3 regions of the Streptomyces sp. NPDC014006 genome follow, and region 2 is predicted to be linked to each of the others. Evidence: predicted binding sites of a transcription regulator. Region 2 holds the regulator's gene; each other region holds the start of a gene.
The links. Region 2 encodes HrcA, which represses chaperone genes, less so after heat shock. Its sites were predicted from a motif close to TTNGCACTCNGNNNNNCNGAGTGCNAA; they were not measured.
Positions count from the first base shown of each region.

Region 1: groES (co-chaperone GroES) is a predicted target of HrcA. The motif match lies at 2,262-2,288, and genes of this name have one in related genera.
Region 3: groL (chaperonin GroEL) is a predicted target of HrcA. The motif match lies at 3,681-3,707, and genes of this name have one in related genera.

Region 1 is NZ_JBICAJ010000008.1:174,691-180,463, forward strand. Features, by position in the region: gene groL (chaperonin GroEL) at 58-1,686, opposite strand; gene groES (co-chaperone GroES) at 1,807-2,115, opposite strand; gene ACF1GV_RS26600 (polysaccharide deacetylase family protein) at 2,757-3,614, opposite strand; gene ACF1GV_RS26605 (polysaccharide deacetylase family protein) at 3,611-4,606, opposite strand; gene ACF1GV_RS26610 (SAM-dependent methyltransferase) at 4,717-5,773, shown strand, end outside.
Region 2 is NZ_JBICAJ010000001.1:473,284-479,056, reverse strand. Features, by position in the region: gene ACF1GV_RS02145 (nitronate monooxygenase) at 1-1,015, opposite strand, end outside; gene dnaJ (molecular chaperone DnaJ) at 1,162-2,298, opposite strand; gene hrcA (heat-inducible transcriptional repressor HrcA) at 2,299-3,315, opposite strand; gene ACF1GV_RS02130 (MBL fold metallo-hydrolase) at 3,478-4,206, shown strand; gene ACF1GV_RS02125 (DUF3097 domain-containing protein) at 4,249-5,058, shown strand; gene hemW (radical SAM family heme chaperone HemW) at 5,083-5,773, opposite strand, start outside.
Region 3 is NZ_JBICAJ010000007.1:386,817-392,589, forward strand. Features, by position in the region: gene ACF1GV_RS25145 (hypothetical protein) at 1-327, shown strand, start outside; gene ACF1GV_RS25150 (NADH:flavin oxidoreductase) at 556-1,683, opposite strand; gene groL (chaperonin GroEL) at 1,897-3,519, opposite strand; gene ACF1GV_RS25160 (cold-shock protein) at 3,829-4,032, opposite strand; gene ACF1GV_RS25165 (MoaD/ThiS family protein) at 4,440-4,718, opposite strand; gene thrC (threonine synthase) at 4,804-5,773, opposite strand, start outside.

The DNA of each region.
Region 1 (5,773 bases), on a different contig from region 2:
CCTAGCCACACGCAAGGCCCGGCACCAGGGGTGCCGGGCCTTGCGAGCTGACGTGCGTCAGTGGGAGTGACCGTGGCCGTGGCCGTGGCCCGCGGCGGCCTCTTCCTCTTCCTTCTTCTCGACGACCAGGGTCTCGGTCGTGAGCAGCAGGGAGGCGATGGAGGCGGCGTTCTCCAGGGCGGAGCGGGTGACCTTGACCGGGTCGATGACGCCGGCCTTGACCAGGTCGCCGTACTCGCCGGTGGCGGCGTTGAAGCCCTGGCCCTTGTCGAGCTCGGCGACCTTGGAGGTGATGACGTAGCCCTCGAGGCCGGCGTTCTCGGCGATCCAGCGCAGCGGCTCGACGGCGGCCTTGCGGACCACGGCGACACCGGTGGCCTCGTCGCCGGTCTTGCCGAGGTTGCCCTCGAGGACCTTGACGGCGTGGACCAGCGCGGAGCCACCACCGGAGACGATGCCCTCCTCGACCGCGGCGCGGGTCGCGGAGATGGCGTCCTCCAGACGGTGCTTCTTCTCCTTCAGCTCCACCTCGGTGGCGGCGCCGACCTTGATCACGCACACGCCGCCGGCCAGCTTCGCGAGGCGCTCCTGGAGCTTCTCGCGGTCCCAGTCGGAGTCCGTGTTCTCGATCTCGGCCTTGATCTGCGCGACGCGGCCCGCCAGCTCCTCGGCCTTGCCGGCACCCTCGACGATCGTGGTGTCGTCCTTGGTGACGGTGACGCGGCGGGCGGTGCCGAGCACCTCGAGACCGACCTGGTCGAGCTTGAGGCCGACCTCCTCGGAGATGACGGTGGCGCCGGTGAGGACGGCCATGTCCTGCAGCATCGCCTTGCGGCGGTCGCCGAAGCCGGGGGCCTTCACCGCGACGGCGTTGAACGTGCCGCGGATCTTGTTGACGACCAGGGTCGACAGGGCCTCGCCCTCGACGTCCTCGGCGATGATCAGCAGCGGCTTGGAGGAGCCGGCCTGGATGACCTTCTCCAGCAGCGGCAGCAGGTCCGCGATGGCGCCGATCTTGCCCTGCGTGATCAGAATGTACGGGTCGTCGAGGACGGCCTCCATACGCTCCTGGTCCGTCACGAAGTACGGGGACAGGTAGCCCTTGTCGAAGGCCATGCCCTCGGTGAAGTCCAGCTCCAGACCGAAGGTGTTGGACTCCTCGACGGTGATGACACCGTCCTTGCCGACCTTGTCCATCGCCTCGGCGATGAGCTCGCCGACCTGGCTGTCCTGGGCGGACAGACCGGCGACGGCGGCGATGTCGGACTTCTCGTCGATCGGGCGGGCGGTCGCGAGGAGCTCCTCGGACACGGCCTTGACCGCGGCGTCGATGCCCTTCTTCAGGGCGGCCGGGGAGGCACCCGCGGCGACGTTCTTCAGACCCTCGCGCACGAGCGCCTGGGCCAGCACGGTCGCGGTGGTCGTACCGTCACCCGCGATGTCGTTGGTCTTGGTCGCCACCTCCTTGACCAGCTGGGCGCCGAGGTTCTCGTACGGGTCCTCGATCTCCACCTCGCGGGCGATGGTCACGCCGTCGTTGGTGATGGTCGGGGCGCCGAACTTCTTGTCGATGACGACGTTGCGGCCCTTGGGGCCGATCGTCACCTTGACGGTGTCGGCAAGCTTGTTGACGCCGCGCTCGAGGGCGCGACGGGCGTCCTCGTCGAACTTCAGGATCTTCGCCATGGCAGCGGGAGCCCTCTCGGAAATCTCGTGGGTAAAACGACTGCGCCCCGGCGCCCGGCTTCGTTATCGGTCGCAGGGGCCAGGGGCGCAGCTGAAAGCAGAGCTTCGGGTGAAGTGTGCTTACTTCTCGATGATCGCGAGCACGTCGCGGGCCGAGAGAACGAGGTACTCCTCGTTGTTGTACTTCACCTCGGTGCCGCCGTACTTGCTGTAGAGCACCACGTCGCCGACCTTCACGTCGAGCGGCAGACGGTTGCCGTCCTCGAAGCGACCCGGGCCCACGGCCAGGACGACGCCCTCCTGGGGCTTCTCCTTGGCGGTGTCCGGAATGACCAGGCCGGAGGCCGTGGTCTGCTCGGCGTCGAGCGGCTGGACCACGATGCGGTCCTCGAGCGGCTTGATGGCAACCTTGGAGCTGGCGGTCGTCACGATCCGACCTCCCCCTTCGGAGATCTCACGGGGTTAACTGTCTGAGGTGGCGACCAGGTCGATCCGTCGTCGCGGGTGCCGGACCTGCCCGTCGCTGTGTTGGCACTCTCATCTGCCGAGTGCCAGAGCCGAGACTATGACCGGGATTAGCACTCGGTCAAGCGGAGTGCCAATTGCGGTGCGGCGCGTCTGGGAAACGGGGGGTGTGGACCGGCGTTTCCTGGAGCCCGTGCGGTGGCCGGCCGGGGGTGGGTGGCTCCCGGCGGTGGCGGGGTGCCACCCCCAAGCTCTTCGAGCAGGGGGTACCCCCAGCCCACCCGTGCCGCCCCAGCGGCACGACTGCCCGCAGCTGAGCCAGATGACGGCCGGCACCCGCCTAGGGCGGCAAGGGGACGGGGTGGGGGGTGTCCGCCCGCAGCGGCCGGCACCGGGCGAGGGCGCCCTCGTCGGAAACGGGCGGCCGGACCGAGGACGGACACCCCCCACCCCGGCCCCGACCCACCCACCGGCCGTAGGCGCTACGCACGCCACGAGCGACCGCAACGGGCCGCCGCAGGCCTATAAGGGGCGCGGGGCTGTATTCGACATGCGGCTCCGCCGCGCGGGCGCGACCAGCCACAACGCACCCGCAGGCGAGCGCCCTACAGGTAGTCCTCCAACCGCCCCACCGTCAGCCCCCCACCCTGAATCTCCCGCAACAACCGCACCGTCCGCTCCCGCAGCACCGGCGCTGTCGTCTCGCCCGGGTCCACCGCGATGATGTCGCCCGGCCCCAGCCGGTGTTCCCCCGCGACGTACGACAATCCCCCGTCACCGTCCAGCGACACCCGCCACAACACCACCGCCGAGATCCCGCAGTCCCCCGCCGCCCGCAACGTCGTCGCGTCGTACCTGCCGTACGGCGGCCGGAAGAGCCGCGGCCACACCCCGAACCGCGCGTGCAGCTTGCGCTGCTGCCCACAGATCTCCGCCCGCTGCCCGGCATACGGCAGGCCCTGCATCGCGGGGTGGTCGAGCGTGTGGTTCTCCAGCGACGCCCCCACCGCCCGCAGCCGCGCGAAGTGCGCGTACCCCGGCCCGACCACGCTGTCCGTGAGGAACATCCCCACCGGCAGCCGCAGTTCCCGCACCAGGTCGACGAACCGAGCGTCCCGCTCGGCCCCGTCGTCGTACGTCAGGAAGACGACCTTGTCCCGCGTGGGCACACGGTCGACGACCAACGGCAGACCGGCGCCCGCACCCGCACCCGCCTTACCAAGAACACGGCCAACCCGCCCCCGCGCAGCGGAAGGCGCGGAGGCCAGAGGCCGGTCCAGACCCCAGCGGCGGTACGCCGGCTGGGCGGCGGGACGGTGCGTACCCACCCGTTCCGCGGTCTTCTTGCCGAGCCGTTCGATCGGGTCCACCGACTGCGCGCACCCCGTCAGACAGACCGCCACCGAACACACCGCCGCCAGAATCCCGGCCACCGGCCCCCGTCGCCGCCCCCGCGTCCTCACAGGTAGTCCTCCAGGCGTGCCACCGCGTACCCCTTGTCCGTCACCTTCTTCAGGAACCGGCGCACCATGTCGGGCATCGTGCCCTTCCAGTCGCCCCGGCCGCGGAAGTGCGTCAGGACGATGTCGCCGGGGTGGAGGTCCTGGTCCACCTCGCGGTACTCCCAGTGGTCGACGAAGACCTCCTCGTCCCAGAGTGGGGCGTACTTGATCCCGCAGGACTGAGCGGCACGCAGCGTGTCCTGGTTGTAGTTGCCGAACGGCGGCCGGAAGACCGTCGGCCGCTTGCCGTACTGCTTCGCGATGATGTCCTGCATGTCGCAGATCTCGTACTTCTGCCGGGCGTAGGACAGCCCCGGCAGGTACGGGTGGTGCAGGGTGTGGTTGTTCAGCGTCACCCCCCGCGCCTGCATCTTCTTGAAGTACCCGTAGTCGTTCTTGATCAGGTCGTTGCTGAGGAAGGCCGTGTACGGGACGTGCAGGTCGCTCATCATGCGCAGGAACGCCGGGTCCTTCTCGGCTCCGTCGTCGATGGTGAGGAAGACGATCTTCTGGTCGGTCGGGATCCGGGTGAAGACCGGCGGCAGGCCCAGTTCCTCGTGGTCGTCGACCTCGAAGCCCTGGCGGGTGTGGATCCGGGGCTTCACCCGGGGCGGCGGCGGGGCGGCCAGCGGCACCTTGGTCAGGCCCCAGCGCTTGGCGGCGGCCACCCGCGCGGCGTACTCGGCGCGCAGCTTGGTGGCGTAGGAGTCGAGGGCGCGCGCCGGTGGTGCGTGCAGGGCCTGCTGCTGACCGGCGGCGGGGTCGACATCGGACCCGGCGGGTCCCACGCCCGGAGCACAGCCGGAGACGAGGGCGGCGGCCGCGAGGGCGGCGAGAGAACCCCGCAGCAGACCACCCCGACGCGCGACACCACCCTGACGCGCGCCACCACGCCGACGCAGAGCATCGCGCCGATACACCCGAGTTTTGTCATTTTGTACGACTACTCGCATGGAGCCGGATCCTCGCAGTCCGCCTCCCCGCAGCCGCCCCGACACCACCACCGCCCGCCCACCATCCACCGACTGGCCCACACCCCGCCCCCCTGCCCGACAATGACCCAGTGAACGACCTCGCCCCCCTCCTCACCCCCGAAGGCCGCGCCCTGCTCGACCAGGTGCGTGACACCGACCCCGCCGACGAACTCGCCGTCGCCACCCGGCTGCGCCGGGAGCACCCGGCGGAGCTGGTGTCGGCCGCCCTCGGCCAGGCCCGGCTGCGGCAGCGGGCGGTGGCCAAGTTCGGGGCCGAGGACGCCGCGCGGATGTTCTTCACGCCGAACGGCGTCGAGCAGTCCACGCGGGCGAGCGTCGCCGCGTACCGGGCGGCCCGTCTGAAAGACCTGGGCGTCGGCTCCGTCGCCGATCTGTGCTCCGGCATCGGGGGCGACGCGCTCGCGCTCGCCCGCGCCGGCATCCGCGTCCTCGCCGTGGACCGTGACCCGCTGACCGCGGCGGCGGCCCGCGCCAACGCCGAGGCGCTCGGGCTCACGGACCTGATCGAGGTGCGGGAGGCGGACGTCACCGAGATCGACACCACCGGATACGACGCGGTGTTCGTCGACCCCGCCCGACGCGGCGGGCGCGGCCGCGTCTTCGACCCCGAGGCGTACTCACCGCCCCTGTCCTGGGCCGTGCAGGCGGCGCTCACGGCCCCGCACGCCGCGCTGAAGATCGCCCCCGGCGTGCCGCACGAGGCGATCCCCGCCGAGGCCGAGGCGGAGTGGGTCTCCGACGGCGGGGACGTGAAAGAGGCGGTGCTGTGGTTCGGCACCGGCGCACCGGGCGCGGTCCGGGCGACGCTGCTGCCGGGGCCGTACACGCTGCCCGGCCGCGGACTGCCCGACCCGGCCGTCCGTCCCGTCGGGCGGTATCTCTACGAGCCCGACGGCGCCGTCATCCGCGCGCACCTGGTCGCCGAGGTGGCGGAACAGGTCGGCGGCGGACTGCTGGACGCGACGATCGCGTACGTCACCTCCGACGAACTGCACCCGACGCCGTACGCCTCCGCCTACGAGATCACCGACCGACTCCCCTTCAACGTCAAGAAGTTGAAGGCGCTGCTGCGCGAGCGCGAGGTGGGCGTGCTGACGGTGAAGAAGCGGGGCTCGGCGGTCGAAC
Region 2 (5,773 bases):
GCAGCTCCACCAGCCGCCCGGCCGGCAGGGCCCGGGCCAGCCGGTGCCCCTGTCCCGCCCACAGCGCCATGCCCTGCGCGTCGCCCGCCTTCGCGGCGGCCTTGCGCAGCGGCGCGGTCAGATGGTGGATCTCCGGGTACGCGGCCGGTGCGTACGGGCCGTGTTCGCGCAGGAACCGGTTGACCAGCCCGCGCGCCGGTCTGCCGGAGAACGCCCGGGTCAGCTCGGTCCGCACGAACAGCGGGTTGGTCAAGGCGTCCTTGTGCACGGCGTGCGCCCCGGACTCCTCCGTCGCGAGGAACGCCGTGCCGAGCTGGGCGGCGCTCGCCCCCGCCGCGAGCGCCGCGGCGATCTGGCTGCCCCGCATCAGTCCGCCCGCGGCGACCACCGGGATCGACACGGCCTCCCGCACCTGCGCCAGCAACGCCAGCAGTCCGATCCCCGAGCCGTCGTTCTCCGGTACGTCCCGGTGCGTGCCCTGATGGCCGCCGGCCTCCACGCCCTGCGCGATCACCGCGTCGGCGCCGGAGTGCTGTACGGCGACCGCCTCGTCCGCGGTCGTGGCGGTGGCCATCACGAAGGTGCCGACCCGGTGGAGGGAGTCGACGACCTCACGGCTCGGCACACCGAAGTGGAAGGAGACCACCGGCACCGGGTCGTCCCGCAGCACGGCGAGCTTTGCCTCGTAGCCGTCGTCCCGCCCGCTGTCGGGGTCGCCCAGCTCGGTCTCGTACCAGGTGGCCTCCCCGGCCAGCTGGTGCGCGTAGACGTCGACGGCACCGGATTCGGCGTACTGCGGCTGCGGCATGAAGACGTTGACCCCGAAGGGGCGGTTCGTCAGGCTCCGCAACTGCTTGATCTCCTGGTACATCCCGTCGGCGGTCTTGTACCCGGCGGCGAGGAAGCCCAGCCCGCCCGCCTCGCAGACGGCGGCGGCCAGCGGCGGTACGGAGACGCCGCCCGCCATGGGAGCCTGCACGATCGGATGGGGGAAGAGATCGGTCAGGGAGGACATGACGGCATGGTGTCACGTCCCCCGAACAAGTCCGAACCCACCCGTCCTCTTGGCATAGGCCACAGGAACGGGCCGGTGGCCGGGCGGAGAACCACCCGGCCACCGCAGTCGGTCACCGCCCGTTGAAGACGTCCTTCAGCAGCACGTCACCGCCCGTTGAACGCGTCCTTCAACCGCGAGAACAAGCCCTGCTGCCCGGGCTGGAACTGGCCCGTGGGCCGTTCCTCGCCGCGGAGCTTGGCCAGCTCGCGCAGCAGGCGCTCCTGCTCGGGGTCGAGCTTGGTCGGCGTCTGGACCTCGACGTGCACGATCAGGTCGCCGCGGCCGCCGCCCCGCAGATGCGTGACACCGCGGTCGTGCAGCGGGATCGACTGGCCGGACTGGGTGCCGGGCCGGATGTCGACCTCCTCCATGCCGTCCAGCGTCTCCAGCGGCACCTTCGTGCCGAGCGCCGCCGCCGTCATCGGGATCGTCACCGTGCAGTGCAGATCGTCGCCGCGCCGCTGGAAGGTCGGGTGCGGCAGCTCGTGGATCTCGACGTAGAGGTCACCGGCGGGACCGCCGCCGGGCCCGACCTCGCCCTCGCCGGCGAGCTGGATGCGGGTGCCGTTGTCGACACCGGCCGGGATCTTCACCGTCAGCGTCCGCCGCGAGCGCACCCGGCCGTCACCGGCGCACTCCGGGCACGGGTTCGGCACGATCGTGCCGAAGCCCTGGCACTGCGGGCACGGCCGCGAGGTCATGACCTGGCCCAGGAAGGACCGGGTGACCTGCGAGACCTCACCGCGGCCGCGGCACATGTCACACGTCTGCACGGAGGTGCCCGGCGCGGCGCCCTCACCCGAGCAGGTGGAACACACGATCGCGGTCTCGACCTGGATGTCCTTGGTCGTGCCGAAGGCCGCCTCGTCCAGCTCGACCTCGACCCGGATCATCGCGTCCTGGCCCCGGCGGGTGCGCGAGCGCGGCCCGCGCTGCGACGCCGTACCGAAGAACGCGTCCATGATGTCCGAGAAGTTCCCGAAGCCGCCCGCGCCGAAGCCGCCCGCGCCGGCGCCGCCGGCCTGCGAGAGCGGGTCGCCGCCGAGGTCGTAGACCTGCTTCTTCTGCGGGTCCGACAGCACCTCGTAGGCGGCGTTGATCTCCTTGAACCGCTCCTGCGTCTTCGGATCGGGGTTGACGTCCGGGTGCAGCTCGCGAGCGAGCCGCCTGAACGCCTTCTTGATCTCATCCTGCGACGCGTCGCGGCGCACGCCGAGTACGGCGTAGTAGTCCGTGGCCACCTACGACTCCGCCAGGATCTGTCCGACGTACCGTGCCACTGCGCGTACCGCTCCCATCGTTCCCGGGTAGTCCATGCGGGTCGGTCCGACCACGCCGAGCTTGGCGACAGCCTCGCCGCCCGAACCGTAGCCGACCGACACGACGGACGTGGAGTTGAGTCCTACGTGGGCGTTCTCATGACCGATACGGACGGTCACGCCCGGATCCTTCGCCTCGCCGAGCAGCTTCAGGAGGACGACCTGCTCCTCCAGCGCCTCCAGCACCGGCCGGATCGTGAGGGGGAAGTCGTGCGAGAACCGCGTCAGATTGGCGGTGCCGCCGATCATCAGCCGTTCCTCGTTCTCCTCGACGAGCGTCTCCAGCAGCGTGGACAGCACCGTCGAGACCGTGCCGCGGTCCTCCATTTCGAAGGCCTCCGGCAGATCCTCCACCAGCTTCGGCACATCCGTGAAACGGCGGCCCGCGACCCGGCTGTTCAGCCGGGCCCTCAGGTCCGCCAGCGAGGCCTCGCCGAACGGTGCCGGGCAGTCCACCATGCGCTGCTCGACCCGGCCGGTGTCGGTGATCAGCACCAGCATCACCCGCGCGGGCGCGAGCGACAGCAGTTCCACGTGCCGCACGGTCGAGCGGGTCAGCGACGGGTACTGCACGACGGCGACCTGCCGGGTGAGCTGCGCCAGCAGCCGCACCGTACGGGCCACCACGTCGTCGAGATCGACGGCGCCCTCGAGGAAGTTCTGGATCGCGCGCCGCTCCGGCCCGGTCATCGGCTTCACACCGGCCAGCTTGTCGACGAACAGCCGGTAGCCCTTGTCGGTGGGGATGCGCCCCGCGCTGGTGTGCGGCTGCGCGATGTAGCCCTCGTCCTCAAGGGCCGCCATGTCGTTGCGGACCGTCGCCGGGGACACGCCCAGGTTGTGCCGCTCCGTCAGTGCCTTCGAGCCGACCGGCTCCTCGGTGCCGACGTAGTCCTGGACGATGGCGCGCAGCACCTGAAGCCTTCGCTCACTCAGCATCGCGCACACCTCCAGAAGTCTTCCCTCGGCATCTTCCCCGACATCTCCCTGGCACTCAGCGCGTCCGAGTGCCAGACGTCCCCGGGCCAGTGTACGGCGGTGGGGTACGCCCCCGGCAAGGCTGGTCATACTGCACGGCCGGTTGGGGCTAGCGTCGCGGGTATGACGGTGACTTGGGAAGAGCTGGGGTGGGAACGGCTGGCGGCAGGGGTCGGACGGTGCCGGCTGCCGGGCTGGGACTGCACGGCGGGGCTGGTCGTCGGCGCCGGCACGGCGCTCATGGTCGACGCCGGATCCAGCCTCGCGGAAGGGGCCCGGCTGCGCGCGCAGGCCGAGCGGCTCACCGGTCACGGTGTGACCCATATCGCGCTCACCCATCCCCACTTCGACCACGTCTTCGGTGCGGCGGCGTTCGAGGGCGCGGAGGTCTTCGGTGCCGTCGGCATCGAGTCGGTGCTCACCCCGCGCGGCCGCGAGGAGCTGCGCACGGACGCGGTGGCCAACGGCCTGGACGCGCGGGACGCCCAGGAGGCCGCGGCGGCCCTCGCACCGGCCCGGCACCACGTCAGCGGCGAGTGGACCCTCGACCTCGGCGACGGCCGCCAGGTACTGCTCGCCAACGTGGGTCCCGGGCACACCGCCCACGATCTCGCCGTCCTGGTCCCGGGCGAGCGGGAGGTGGTGTTCTGCGGTGACCTCGTCGAGGAGTCCGGCGAGCCGCAGGCGGGCCCCGACGCCGTACCGTCGCACTGGCCGGACGCGCTGGACCGGCTGCTGTCGCTCGGCGGCGAGGACGCGCTGTACGTGCCCGGTCACGGAGCGGCGGTGGACGCGGCGTTCGTGCGGGCGCAGCGGGACGCCCTGGTGGCCCGCTTCGGCGTGTCGCGCTGATCCGCGCCCCTGTGGGCCCGGATTTCTCCTATCGTCATCCGAATGCGGCAGTACTCCCCCGACCTGACCCCACCCTGGAAGAAGAAGCCCCAGGCCGCCCCCGAGGTCCCGGCCGAGCCGGGCCTGGTGGTGGAGGAGCCCGGCAGCGGCTTCTGCGGCGCGGTGATCCGCTGCGAGGCAGGCACGGTCACCCTGGAGGACCGCTTCGGCAAGCACCGGGTGTTCCCGCTCCAGCCGCGCGGTTTCCTGCTGGAGGGCCGGGTGGTGACGCTGGTCAGGGCCGCCCCGGCGGCTCCGGTACGGCCCGGTCGTACCGCTTCCGGTTCGGTCGCCGTGCCCGGCGCCCGCGCGCGGGTCGCCCGCGCCGGCCGGATCTACGTCGAGGGACGGCACGACGCGGAGCTGGTGGAGAAGGTCTGGGGTGACGACCTGCGCATCGAGGGCGTGGTCGTGGAGTACCTGGAGGGCGTCGACGACCTCCCGGCGATCGTGGAGTCCTTCGCCCCGGATGCGGACGCGCGTCTCGGCGTCCTGGTGGACCATCTGGTGCCGGGCACGAAGGAATGGCGGATCGCCGAAGCGGTGACGAGCGAGCACGCGCTGGTGGTGGGCCACCCCTACGTGGACATCTGGCAGGCGGTCAAGCCGTCGGCGCTGGGCATCCGGGCGTGGCCGGTGATCCCGCGCGGCCAGGACTGGAAGACCGGCGTGTGCCGGGCCCTGGGCTGGCCGGAGAACACGGGCGCGGCCTGGCAGGCGATCCTCGGCCGGGTGCGGTCGTACAAGGACCTGGAGCCGGAGCTGCTCGGCAAAGTGGAGCAGCTGATCGATTTCGTCACCGAACCCGTGTAGGTCAGTCCGCCAGACCCGTGCAGGTCAGTCCACCAGGTCCCGCACCACCGCGTCCGCGAGCAGGCGCCCGCGCAGGGTCAGCACCGCGTGGCCCTCGGCGTACGGCTGTGCCTGGAGGAGTCCGTCGGACAGGGCGCGGTCGGCGGCCCGGCGGCCGTCGGCCTTCAGCAGGTCCAGCGGTACGCCCTCGCGCAGTCGCAGCTCCAGCAGGATGCGCTCGACGCGCCGGTCCTCCTCGCTCAGGATCTCCCGCCCGGCGCCCGGGGAGCGGCCCGCGGCCAGCGCCGCCGCGTAGGCGCCCGGGTGCTTGACGTTCCACCAGCGCACCCCGCCGACGTGACTGTGGGCGCCCGGGCCCGCGCCCCACCAGTCGGCGCCGCGCCAGTACAGCTCGTTGTGCAGGCAGCGGCCCGCCTCGGAGGTGGCCCAGTTGGACACCTCGTACCAGTCGAAGCCCGCCGCGGAGAGGGTCTCCTCGGCGATGAGGTAACGGTCGGCGTGCACGTCGTCGTCGGTCATCGGGACCTCGCCGCGCCGGATGCGCCGGGCGAGCTGCGTGCCCTCCTCGACGATCAGCGCGTAGGCGCTGACGTGGTCAGGACCGGCGCCGATCGCGGCGTCCAGCGAGGCCCGCCAGTCGTCGTCGGACTCCCCGGGCGTGCCGTAGATCAGGTCGAGGTTGACGTGCTCGAAGCCCGCCGCGCGCGCCTCGGCC
Region 3 (5,773 bases), on a different contig from region 2:
GCCCGGCGGGCCGAGGTCGGCGGCGGGTACGGCCGGCCGCGTCCCCAGGACACCGCGGAGCGGATGCCGTCCCGCTACGGCGTGCGCGAGGACCGGCCGCAGCCGCAGCAGCGATGGCTGCCGGAAGCGTGGAACGGGCGGGAGTGGCAGCTGTGCGGCACGCCGCGCCACGACCGCCGGGAGGCCGAGCTGTATCTGGCCGCCCAGCGGCGCGGGCCCCGGCCGGCGATGGCGTACCGGCTGGTGCACGAGTTCACCGACTACGAGGTGCTGCGGGTGTGGGGCACGCCGGTGAAGGTGGACATCGAGCCCATGGGCAACCTGTAGCCGCGTCCCGACGCGAGGGCAGCGTGGCGGTGACCGGGGTGGTGGTCATCCGTTCGCGGCGGCCGTCTCGGACGGCTCGACCCGTTCCCCTTGCTCATGAAAATCCCTGGAGCGGTCCGGAGCGGCTCCCAGACACACGTCGGCCGGGGTGCCTCCGTTGTCCGGACACCCCGGCCGTCGCTCGGCGCGCACGCCTCTCGCTCAGCCCGGCGCGAGCGCGCCGCCGGGTCAGCTCAGCGTCTTCAGGGCCGCCGCGTCGTACGGCTTCAGCTCGTCGAAGCGGCCGGCCAGGACCTTCGCCGCCCACTCGGGGTCCTGGAGCAGGGCACGGCCGATGGCGACCAGGTCGAACTCGTCGGCCTCCAGGCGGTCCAGCAGGTTGTCGATGTTCTTGACCGGCGAGCCCTCGCCCTGGAAGGCGTGGAGGAAGTCGCCGTCGAGGCCCACCGAGCCGACGGTGATGACGCTCTTGCCCGTCAGCTTCTTGGTCCAGCCGGCCAGGTTGAGGTCGGAGCCGTCGAACTCCGGCAGCCAGTAACGGCGGGTGGACGCGTGGAAGGCGTCGACACCGGCGGCCGCCAGCGGGGTGAGGATGGCCTCCAGCTCCTCGGGGGTCTCGGCGAGGCGCGCGGTGTAGTCCTGCTGCTTCCACTGCGAGTAGCGGAAGATCACCGGGAACTCGGGCGACACCCTCTCGCGGACGGCCGCGACGATCTCCGCCGCGAACTTCGTGCGGGCCACCGGGTCACCGCCGTAGGCGTCGGTACGGCGGTTGGTGCCCTCCCACAGGAACTGGTCGACGAGGTAGCCGTGGGCGCCGTGGATCTCCACCCCGTCGAAGCCGATGCGCTCGGCGTCGGCGGCGGCCTGGGCGAACGCGGCGACCACGTCGTCGAGGTCCTGCTGCGTCATGGCCTTGCCGGTGGGCTCGGCGCCGGCCGTGACGAGGCCGGAGGGGCCCATGGCCGGGGCGTCCGGGAAGGGCGGCTCGCCCTGCTTGCGGACCATGCCGATGTGCCACAGCTGCGGCACGATCGTGCCGCCGCCCGCGTGCACGGCCTCGGCGACCTTCGCCCAGCCGGCCAGCTGCTCCTCGCCGTGGAACCGCGGCACCCGGTCGCTCTGCCCCGCCGACTCGTGCCCGACGTAGGTGCCCTCGGTGACGATCAGGCCGACCCCGGCGGCGGCACGGCGGGCGTAGTACGACACCACGTCCTCGCCGGGGACGCCGCCCGGCGAGAACATCCGGGTCATCGGCGCCATCGCGATGCGGTTCGGGACGGTCAGACCGTTGATCGTCGTCGGGCGGGACAGCAGGGCGGCCGCGCGGGCGGCGGCGGGCTCGGCGAGGGTCATGCGAGGCTCCTCAGGTGACCGGTGGGTATGTGCGCGCGCATTGTTGCACTCACTGAAGCAACCGATCACGCCCCGCCCCTCATTCCGGCGACGGGACCCGGCGAATGTGACCCCTGACACGCCCGAGGGCGGCACCTCCAGCCAGAAGCTGGACGTACCGCCCTCGGAAAGGCCTTCGCGAAGACCTGTGAAGGACAGGCGATCCCGGAAGGATCAGAAGTCCATGTCACCGCCCGGCATGCCGCCGCCGGCCGGGGCCGCGGCCTTCTCCGGCTTGTCGGCGATGACGGCCTCGGTGGTGAGGAACAGCGCGGCGATCGACGCGGCGTTCTGCAGCGCGGAGCGCGTCACCTTGGCCGGGTCGATGATGCCCTCGGCGACCAGGTCGACGTACTCGCCGGTCGCGGCGTTCAGGCCGTGGCCCGGGGTCAGGTTGCGGACCTTCTCCACCACGACGCCGCCCTCGAGGCCGGCGTTGACCGCGATCTGCTTCAGCGGGGCCTCGAGCGCGAGCTTCACGGCCTGGGCGCCGGTCGCCTCGTCACCGTCGAGCTCCAGCTTGTCGAAGACGTGGGTCGTCTGCAGCAGGGCCACGCCACCACCGGCGACGATGCCCTCCTCGACGGCCGCCTTGGCGTTGCGGACGGCGTCCTCGATGCGGTGCTTGCGCTCCTTGAGCTCCACCTCGGTGGCGGCACCGGCCTTGATGACCGCGACACCGCCGGCGAGCTTCGCCAGGCGCTCCTGCAGCTTCTCGCGGTCGTAGTCGGAGTCGCTGTTCTCGATCTCGGCGCGGATCTGGTTCACGCGGCCCGCGACCTGGTCCGAGGAGCCGGCACCGTCGACGATGGTGGTCTCGTCCTTGGTGATGACGACCTTGCGGGCGCGGCCCAGGAGGTCCAGGGTCGCGTTCTCCAGCTTGAGGCCGACCTCCTCGGAGATGACCTCGCCGCCCGTGAGGATGGCGATGTCGCCGAGCATGGCCTTGCGGCGGTCGCCGAAGCCCGGGGCCTTGACGGCGACGGACTTGAAGGTGCCGCGGATCTTGTTCACGACCAGGGTCGACAGGGCCTCGCCCTCGACGTCCTCGGCGATGATCAGCAGCGGCTTGCCCGACTGCATGACCTTCTCCAGGAGCGGGAGCAGGTCCTTGACCGAGGAGATCTTGGAGTTGGCGATGAGGATGTACGGGTCCTCGAGCACCGCCTCCATGCGCTCCATGTCGGTGGCGAAGTAGGCGGAGATGTAGCCCTTGTCGAAGCGCATGCCCTCGGTGAGCTCGAGCTCGAGGCCGAAGGTGTTGCTCTCCTCGACGGTGATGACGCCTTCCTTGCCGACCTTGTCCATGGCCTCGGCGATGAGCTCGCCGATCTGGGTGTCGGCGGCGGAGATGGAGGCCGTGGAGGCGATCTGCTCCTTGGTCTCGACGTCCTTCGCCTGCTCCAGCAGGGCGGCGGAGACGGCTTCGACGGCCTTCTCGATACCGCGCTTCAGAGCCATCGGGTTGGCACCGGCGGCGACGTTGCGCAGGCCTTCCTTGACCAGGGCCTGGGCGAGCACGGTCGCGGTGGTCGTACCGTCACCGGCGACGTCGTCCGTCTTCTTGGCGACTTCCTTGACCAGCTCGGCGCCGATCTTCTCGTACGGGTCCTCGAGCTCGATCTCCTTGGCGATGGACACGCCATCGTTGGTGATCGTGGGCGCGCCCCACTTCTTCTCGAGGACGACGTTGCGGCCCTTGGGGCCGAGCGTCACCTTCACGGCGTCCGCGAGCTGGTTCATGCCGCGCTCGAGGCCGCGCCGCGCCTCCTCGTCGAACGCGATGATCTTGGCCATGTGAAGTGGTCCCTCCAGGACTGGGGGTGATTACTTCGGACCGCGCCCGCGCCCGCGACGGACGGCCCCGACCGGAGGAAGCTCCTTGCCCCGCCCGGCCCTGGCCTCACCGACCCGGTCCTTACGTTGTCACTCTCACCTTCAGAGTGCTAACGCAATGATTAGCACTCGGGCATGGCGAGTGCAAGCGCCTCCCCCGCATCCGCCCCCCTCGTCAGCCGCCCGCGAACACCGCCGCACGGCGCCCTGGACACGCCGAAGGGCCCGCACCCTGTGCGAGGTGCGGGCCCTACGTGCGTGAAAGAACGTTCAGGCGGTGACGCGAACCATGTCGGCCTGCGGACCCTTCTGGCCCTGCGAGATCTCGAACTCGACCCGCTGGCCCTCCTCCAGGGTGCGGTAGCCGTCCATCTGGATGGCGCTGTAGTGGACGAAGACGTCCGCACCACCGTCGACCGCGATGAAGCCGTAGCCCTTCTCCGCGTTGAACCACTTGACGGTGCCCTGAGCCATGCCTAACTCCCCTATTACTGGCCCTTGCACAGATCCGCACTTCGCGGATCCGGGTCAGACCTCACCCCCCGATGGGTGGGGGCGTGCGCCGGAACGCGTCGACCGCGGCTGAATGTATCTGTCCAACTGCCGTCTGCAACAGGTCAATCGGACGAGAAATCTGGACGACCCGGGCCCGAAATCTCGCGAGAATTCACCTGAATTCCGAGCAAGTCGGGCCGTTCAAAGGGTGCAAAAAAGACAAAAGACCCGCATACTTTGGCTACTTCTTGTCGCCCGTGCAGCAGGTTCCAGAGATCACGCCCCGTCGATTCCGGGGCGCGTTCCCCAACTCTACCGCGCCTAATCACATGGAATTGCCCCCTCCGTTTCTCTCACGGAAGGGGCAGCCCGAGGAACTCTGTGTGTCAGCAGCCGCCGGCGACCGCCGGAATGATCGACACACCCGCGCCGTCCGGGGTGGCCGTCTCCAGACCCTGCTCGAAGCGCACGTCGTCGTCATTGACGTACACGTTGACGAACCGGCGCAGCTTGCCCTGGTCGTCCAGCACCCGCGCGGCGATGCCGGTGTGGTTCTTCTCCAGGTCCGCGATGACCTCGGCGAGGGTCGCCCCGTCGGCGGGAACCTCGGCCTGGCCACCGGTGTAGGTGCGCAGGATGGTGGGGATGCGGACAGTGACGCTCACGTGGAAACCTCCGGTGGGATAGGCGCCCTGAAGGGGCGCGGGGAACTGCGCGACCAGCCCCCCGCGGTCCGCAGACGATGGTCTCTCAGACGAGACCCGCGTCGCGGAACGAGTCGAGGGTGGGTCGGATCGTCGCGGTCAGTCCCGTACCGGCGACCGCGTCGAGGGTCTTCAGCCCATCACCCGTGTTCAGCACCACCGTGGTCTTCGTCGGGTCCAGCAAACCGTTCTCGATCAGCTTGCGGGTCACACCCACCGTCACCCCACCGGCGGTCTCCGCGAAGATCCCCTCCGTGCGGGCCAGCAGCTTGATCGCGTCGACGACCTGCTCGTCGGTGACGTCCTCCACCGCGCCGCCCGTGCGGCGCGCGATGTCCAGGACGTACGGCCCGTCGGCCGGGTTGCCGATCGCCAGCGACTTGGCGATGGTGTTCGGCTTCTGCGGGCGCACCACGTCGTGCCCGGCCTTGAAGGCCGTGGACACCGGCGAGCAACCCTCGGCCTGCGCACCGAAGATCTTGTACGGCTTGTCCTCGACCAGGCCCAGCTTGATGAGCTCCTGCAGGCCCTTGTCGACCTTGGTGAGCTGCGAGCCGGAGGCGATCGGGACGACGAGCTGGTCGGGCAGCTGCCAGCCGAGCTGCTCGCAGATCTCGTACGCCAGGGTCTTGGAGCCCTCGGCGTAGTACGGCCGCAGGTTGACGTTGACGAAGCCCCAGCCCTCGCCGGCCGGGTCGCCGATCAGCTCGGAGCAGAAGCGGTTCACGTCGTCGTAGTTGCCCTCGATGCCGACGAGCTCGCCGCCGTAGATCGCGGCCATGACGACCTTGCCCTGCTCCAGGTCGTGCGGAATGAACACGCAGGAGCGGAAGCCGGCCCGCGCGGCGGCGGCGCCGACGGCGCCGGCCAGGTTGCCGGTGGAAGAGCAGGACAGGGTGGTGAAGCCGAAGGCGCGTGCCGCCTCCAGCGCCTGCGCGACCACGCGGTCCTTGAAGGAGTGGGTCGGGTTGCCCGAGTCGTCCTTGACGTACAGACCACCGGTCACGCCGAGCTCG